3 regions of the Streptomyces sp. NPDC059787 genome follow, and region 1 is predicted to be linked to each of the others. Evidence: riboswitches for the same ligand, from Rfam matches in the RefSeq annotation. Region 1 holds a riboswitch; each other region holds the start of a gene.
The links. A riboswitch is a leader RNA that binds a small molecule or an ion and turns the genes downstream of it on or off. The one in region 1 is predicted to bind cobalamin.
Positions count from the first base shown of each region.

Region 2: linked by a shared signal. The riboswitch ahead of ACFV5H_RS16345 ((2Fe-2S) ferredoxin domain-containing protein) and the one ahead of ACFV5H_RS07995 (energy-coupling factor ABC transporter permease) in region 1 are both predicted to bind cobalamin.
Region 3: linked by a shared signal. The riboswitch ahead of ACFV5H_RS08535 (prenyltransferase/squalene oxidase repeat-containing protein) and the one ahead of ACFV5H_RS07995 (energy-coupling factor ABC transporter permease) in region 1 are both predicted to bind cobalamin.

Region 1 is NZ_JBHWHX010000006.1:123,959-126,212, reverse strand. Features, by position in the region: gene cbiQ (cobalt ECF transporter T component CbiQ) at 1-227, opposite strand, end outside; gene ACFV5H_RS08000 (energy-coupling factor ABC transporter substrate-binding protein) at 234-614, opposite strand; gene ACFV5H_RS07995 (energy-coupling factor ABC transporter permease) at 611-1,330, opposite strand; cobalamin riboswitch at 1,360-1,543, opposite strand; gene ACFV5H_RS07990 (ABC transporter substrate-binding protein) at 1,746-2,254, shown strand, end outside.
Region 2 is NZ_JBHWHX010000014.1:144,729-146,982, reverse strand. Features, by position in the region: gene ACFV5H_RS16350 (superoxide dismutase) at 1-105, opposite strand, end outside; gene ACFV5H_RS16345 ((2Fe-2S) ferredoxin domain-containing protein) at 463-867, opposite strand; cobalamin riboswitch at 930-1,056, opposite strand; gene ACFV5H_RS16340 (ferric reductase-like transmembrane domain-containing protein) at 1,111-2,091, opposite strand.
Region 3 is NZ_JBHWHX010000007.1:7,116-9,369, forward strand. Features, by position in the region: gene ACFV5H_RS08530 (endo-1,4-beta-xylanase) at 1-1,071, shown strand, start outside; cobalamin riboswitch at 1,173-1,312, shown strand; gene ACFV5H_RS08535 (prenyltransferase/squalene oxidase repeat-containing protein) at 1,425-2,254, shown strand, end outside.

The sequences.
Region 1 (2,254 bases):
GTGACGCAGAAGCCCAGCGGCACCCGGTACGCCCGCCACAGCCGCCGCCCCGGCACCCCCGCCGGGCCGAGCAGCACCACGAGCGCCGTCACCAGCGTCAGGGCCGCGCCCGGCCACGGCGGCAGCGAGACGGCGAGCAGGGTGAGACCCAGCCCCAGTACGGCCTTGTCCACGGGATGACGGCGGCGCCAGCGACTGCTGTGCGCCGCCGCGTCGATCGGCAGCACGCGCCGTCAGACCCGTCGTCGTTCGGAAACGGCCTCGTCACCGGTGTCCGCGTCCGCACCCACCTCGGTCCGCGGCCGTGCCAACGCCCGCGCCTCCCCCTGCCGCCGCCCGCGCCGCAGCCCGAAGTAGTACGCGAGGACGCCCGCGCCGATCGCCGCCTGGAGGGCGAACAGCGCCGACTCGATCTCCCCGGACGGCGGTTCGTACAGCGGGGAGAACCACGGCTCGTAGTCCGGGTCGATCTCGGTGATCGCCGTCTCCGCCTCGGCGTCCGCGCCGGCGAACGGCTCCTCCTTGTGGTCGCCGAGCCCGAACACCAGCGGGATCACGGCGAGCGCGGCCACCAGCACCAGCAGCAGCGTGTTGATCTTCGCGTTGCGGCTCATCGGGCCACCGCCTCCGCCGAGTCGGACGGCTTCGCCGTCCTCCGCCCGGTCACCGACGTCACCAGCACGCCGAGCCGGGTCAGCTCCCCCTTGCTCGACTGCACCAGCATGCGCATCACCAGCACGGTCAGCAGCCCCTCGCTCACCGCGAGCGGGATCTGCGTCACGGCGAAGATGGAACCGAACTTGCCCAGCGCGCCCCAGAATCCGCTCCCCGGGTCGGGGAAGGCGAGCGCCAGCTGCACGCTCGTCACGCAGTACGTCGACAGGTCGGCGACGAACGCGCCGAAGAACACCGCCACCATCAGCGGCACGTCGTACCGGCGCAGCAACCGGTAGACGCCGTATCCGGCCCAGGGGCCGACGATCGCCATCGAGAAGACGTTGGCGCCCAGCGTGGTCAGCCCGCCGTGGGCGAGCAGCAGCGCCTGGAACAGCAGGGTGATGGTGCCCAGCACCGCCATGACCGGCGGCCGGAACAGGATCGCGCCCAGGCCCGTGCCGGTGGGGTGGGAGCAACTTCCCGTGACCGACGGCAGTTTCAGCGCGGACAGGACGAACGTGAACGCTCCCGACGCGCCGAGCAGCAGGGTGCTCTCGGGATGTTCCCTGACTTCACGGATGAGCGACCGGGCTCCGTGGACGACGAACGGCGCCGACGCGACGCCCCAGGCGACCGCGTGCGCCGGTGGCAGAAAACCCTCGGCTATGTGCATGGCTCAGCAGACCCTCTCCAGCACCTCGTGGATGGTTGACGTGCCTTGGCCGGTCTCCTGGCTGACGGGTACCACCGCCCGTGCTCCGCCTTCCCGGGTTCCGAAGAACCCAGTGGCTGCCCGTGAGGGCCGGAGCCGGACTTCCCGATCACAGTGGCGAGGGCCGCACCGGTATCGCACCGATTTCCCGTCACCAAGGCGTGGTGACAGTAGTGCCCGTTCCGGTCCGGTGACAAGCGGCCACAGGGGGCGCGCGGACGGCGCCCGACGGCTCGCACCCCGGCGCACACCTGCGCACTTGACACGAGCGGCACCGTCCGTCGGGGCGGAGGAGTGGGAGGCCGCCGTCCTGGGCAGTACCTTGCTGCAATTAATATGCAACAACGATTTTCGGGCAACAGGAGCGTGAGGTTCGATGACGACCCGACGAATACGGGGTACCGCCGCCGTGGTCGCGATGGCCGGTGCGGTCGCCGCCTGCTCGGCGCCGGGCGACGGCGGCGCGGACGGCGGAACGTCCGCCGGATCCGTGGTGATCGGGGTCCCGTCCGAACCGGACACGCTCAGCCCTCTGCTCGGCTACGGCAAGGACGGCAACTCCAAGATCTTCGACGGGCTCCTCGCCCGCGACGCCGACATGAAGCTGAAGCCCGCCCTGGCGAAGGCGCTCCCCGAGGTCACCGACGACGGCCGCACCTACACGTACACCCTGCGCGACGGCGTGAAGTTCAGCGACGGCGAGCCGCTGACCGCCGACGACGTGGTCTTCACGTACGACACCGTGCTGGACGAGAAGACCAACAACACCGCCAGGAGCGAACTGGACGCCATCAAGGAGGTCCGGGCCGACGGCGACGACAAGGTCGTCTTCACCCTCGACTACCCCTACGCCGCCTTCGCCGCCCGCACGGTGCTGCCCGTCGT
Region 2 (2,254 bases), on a different contig from region 1:
CGCGGCGTGGTGCTTGTCGTGGTGCAGCTCGATGATCTGCGGGTTGATGACCGGCTCGAGCTCCGAGTAGTCGTAGGGAAGCTCCGGGAGCGTGTACACCGCCATGTCTGACATCCTCCGACGCTATTGCAACTGATGTGCAGTTGCACGCTACCAGCAGTAGCGGCAATTGTTGATCAGGCGATGGTTCTGGGACCGGTGTCGCCGGGACCCCGGCCGGCGTACGACGAATGGCGGCGCGGCCGGCCTCGCGTTCACCGCTCGGTCCCACCTCGCTGCCGCGAACTCCGGAGCGGTGGCGGCCTGTTCATCATGTTCGGTGCGGATGCCGGCCGTCGCCCCGTCCGCCGACCCGCAGGGCGAGAAGCCGCCGAGGCCCGCCACGTCGTGCAGGGCGGCGACGGACGCACGTGAGGCACAAGCCTCGTGCACGGCTCCTGTCCTCCCTCCGGCTCCGTACGGTCAGGAGGCCGTACGCCGTCGCGGCGGCGTGATGGCGTACAGGTCGAGGATGTCCGGCCGGGGTGCGACGCCCGGTCCGCCGGCGCGTGCCCAGGCGGCGATGTCCTCGGTCGCGTCCGGGTCGTTGACCAGTCCGAGCCAGACGGGCCGGGCGCCGGCGGCCCGTCCCTGCGCGGAGGGCTGGACGACGATGACGTTGGCGTGTTCGCAGGCGTCGAGGCAGGCGGACACCCGCACCGGCACCTGGGCGCGCAGACGTGCCGTCTGGGCCGCGTGGTCGACGCCGGTCACCTTGGGGCTGCCGCAGCAGCAGTCGCGGCACACGACGACGCGGCACGGCACGGGGCCGGCCGCCGCTTCGGTCCGCGCGTCGTCTGTCGTTCGTCCGGTCGGCGTTGCGGGCATGCGGTGCCGTCCCTCTCTCCGGGGAGATCCGCCCCGATGGTCCGTCGAGGAGGCGACCGCGTGAGTCTCCTGGCTCTCGGGTCGATGCTCGTCCCGGCCTTCCCACCCGCTGCCGGGCAGTGGCCCGTCGGGACTCGCTCGCCGATCACAGTGGCGGGACCGCACCGGATTCACACCGGCTTCCTCGTTCCGCCGTCGCCCTGTCGCCGGCCATCATCCCATTCCGGGGCGCCGTACCGGCCGTCAGTCCGTCTCCTGGGCGTGGGGGGCCGTCGCGGGCGGATGGGTCGGACGGTCCCGTCCGCCGTCACGGCCGGACACCACCACGGCGACCAGTCCGACGACGACGGCTGCGACGGCGACCCGTCCCGCCGCCCGCACCCACCACCCCGGCCGGGCCGCGTCCCCGCCGGGGGAGCCCAGCCGCTCGGCCCGTCGGGCCGGTCTCAGCAGACGCAGCAACAGCAGTACCGCGACCGGCAGTTGCAGCAGCCACAGGACGGTGCGCGGCCACTCCCCGTACCAGACGTTGGTGCCGTAGAGCAGCGTGTGCCACACGCTCAGCACGTAGACGACGATCACGAAGCGGTGCAGCCGGCGCCAGGTGTTCGCTCCGATGCGGTGCCGGACGTAGAACAACAGCCCGAGCGGGATCGCCAGGTACAGGGCGCCCTGTCCGAGCGGGATGGCGATCCTGCCGGTGCCGGAGTCGTACCAGCCGGGCACGAAGCTGTCGGCGAAGGCCACCCACAACCGTTCCGCCCAGTCCACCTTCGTCTCGTAGCGCACGAGTTCCGCCGCGAACATCAGCGCGTGCGCGAACATCAGCGCCATGGTCGTCAGGCTCGTGGTGCGGTGCCAGCGCTCCAGCACCTGCCGGGAGACCGGCAGCCGGGCGGGGCGCGGCCCCGACAGCAGCAGACCGAGCATGACCGTGCCCCACGCCCACAGCAGCCCCGACCAGCCGAACGCCTGGCTGAGCAGGTACATCCAGTAGGTGCCGGGGTCGTCCATGAACGGCATGACCGCGACGGTGTCCGAAGCACCCGATTCCATGCGCGCCCACAGGAGGGCGAACACGAGCGCCGTGACCACCACCGCCGCGGTGGCGTCGGGCAGGGCGGACCGCAGATCGCCGCGCAGAGCGACACGGTCCCCGGGAAGCCGTCGCCTTCCGGGCGGGGCTGCTGCCTCTTCTTCGTCCGGCCTCGTGTCTGACGTCATCAGGGGCCTCCCGGGCACGGGCCACCGCAGCGGCGGTGCGCATGTGGCGTGAGGCAACAAGTCTGAACTGAGGGGATGGTGATGCCCGAGGCGGTATCCGGCCAGACTGGCCGTGTACGCCGTCGAACGTGCCTCCAGCGCGTTGCGTGCGGCAGGGGCCGCA
Region 3 (2,254 bases), on a different contig from region 1:
ATCGTGAACCACGCCCGGAGCCAGGGCATGGACGTCCGCGGCCACACCCTGGTCTGGCACTCCCAGCTGCCCGGCTGGGTCTCCGGACTCGGCGCGAGCGACCTCCGGTCGGCCATGAACAACCACATCACCCAGGTCATGACCCACTACAAGGGCGAGATCCACTCCTGGGACGTGGTCAACGAGGCGTTCCAGGACGGCGGCAGCGGCGCCCGGCGCAGCTCGCCCTTCCAGGACAAGCTCGGCAACGGCTTCATCGAGGAGGCCTTCCGCACGGCCCGCGCGACCGACCCGGCCGCCAAGCTCTGCTACAACGACTACAACACCGACGGCGTCAACGCGAAGAGCAACGCCGTCTACGACATGGTCAAGGACTTCAAGTCCCGTGGCGTGCCGATCGACTGCGTCGGCTTCCAGTCCCACTTCAACCCCAACTCCCCCGTCCCCTCCGACTACCGGGCCAACCTCCAGCGCTTCGCCGACCTCGGGGTCGACGTGCAGATCACCGAGCTGGACATCGAGGGCTCGGGCCAGGCGCAGGCCACCAACTACGGCAACGTCGTACGGGCCTGCCTCGCGGTGACGCGCTGCACCGGCATCACGGTGTGGGGCATCCCGGACAAGTACTCGTGGCGGTCGAGCGGCACTCCCCTGCTGTTCGATGACAACTACAACAAGAAGCCCGCGTACGACGCGGCGCTGAGCGCCCTGGGCGGCACCACCGACCCCGACGACCCGGACGACCCCGACGACCCGGGCACCCCGGGTGCCGGCTGCACCGCCACCTACACCACGGCGGAGCAGTGGGGCAGCGGCTACAACGGCAAGGTGACGATCACGGCGGGCAGCTCGCCGATCACCGGCTGGAGCGTGGACGTCACCATGACGTCCCCGCAGAAGGTCCTCTCCGTCTGGAACGGCTCACCCACCTGGGACAGCAGCGGCAACGTCATGACGGTGCGCCCCAGTTGGAACGGCTCGCTCGCGGCCGGGGCCTCGACCAGCTTCGGCTTCACCGTGAGCGGCGGCGCCTCGCCCCCGCCACAGGTCGGCGCCTGCACGGCTTCCTGACCCGGCCCACCCGCACCCGCGCTCCCCTTTCCGGGGGTGCGGGTGCGGTGCGCGTCCCACGATTGACGTGACCCTGCTCACCGAAGCCACCCCTGGCCCCTTCCCTACGGGCGGGTAGAGTGTCGGCGTCGTCATCACACCGTACGGGGGGAAGCCGGTGCAATTCCGGCGCTGACCCGCAACCGTGAACCGTCCGCCAGGGCGGTGAGCCGGACTGCCCCGCACGGTCCATGACCGGCTCACGTGCCCGGCGGACCCGCCGGCGCACCGGCACCGTCGAGGTATACGGAGCCGAGCCGCCGGGGTGTCCCGCGCTGCCCGGCTCCCCGCAGGGAAGAAGGCACCCGCCGATCATGAATGTTCGCCGCAGCGCAGCGGTCCTGGCCGCCGTCGCCGTGATCGGCGCCGCCACCCCGGCCGCCGCCGACACCACCCCGTCCCCGTCGCCGTCCCGGACGCTCCCCTCCGCCCTGTACGGCGACAGCGACCCGCAGTACGACGGCGTCTGGCGCCAGTCGCTCGCCCTGCTCGCCCAGCACACGGTCGGTGTCGAGCCGTCGAAGGCGGCCGTCGACTGGCTCACCGGCCAGCAGTGCGCCGACGGCTCCTTCGCCCCGTACCGCGCCGACACCGCCGAGGCGTGCGACGCGAAGACGATGGTCGACACCAACCAGACCGCCGCCGCCGTCCAGGCCCTCGCCGCGCTCGGCGGCCACGACGACGTCACGAAGAAGGCCGTCGACTGGCTGAAGTCCGCGCAGAACAAGGACGGCGGCTGGGGCTATGTGGCGGGCGGCGCCAGCGACACCAACTCCACCTCCGTCGTCGTCGGCGCGCTCGCGGCCGCCGGTGAGAAGCCGGCCGAGGTGAAGAAGGACGGCAAGTCCCCCTACGACGCCCTGCTGAAGCTGGCGCTGCCCTGCGAGGGCGACGGCGCGGGCGCGTTCGCCTTCCAGCCGGACAAGAAGGGCGAACTGGTCGCCAACGCGGACGCGACGGCGGCGGGCGTGCTCGGCTCGCTCGGTGCGGGCCTGGTCGTCGAGCCCGGCAAGGACGGCGCCGGGGAAGCGGCGTGCGAGAAGGCCGACGGCCCCGAGCAGGCCGCCGCCAACGGTGCCGCGTACCTCACCGACGCCCTCGCCGAGGACGGCCACCTCACCTCCGCCCTCGCCGGCGCCGAGGA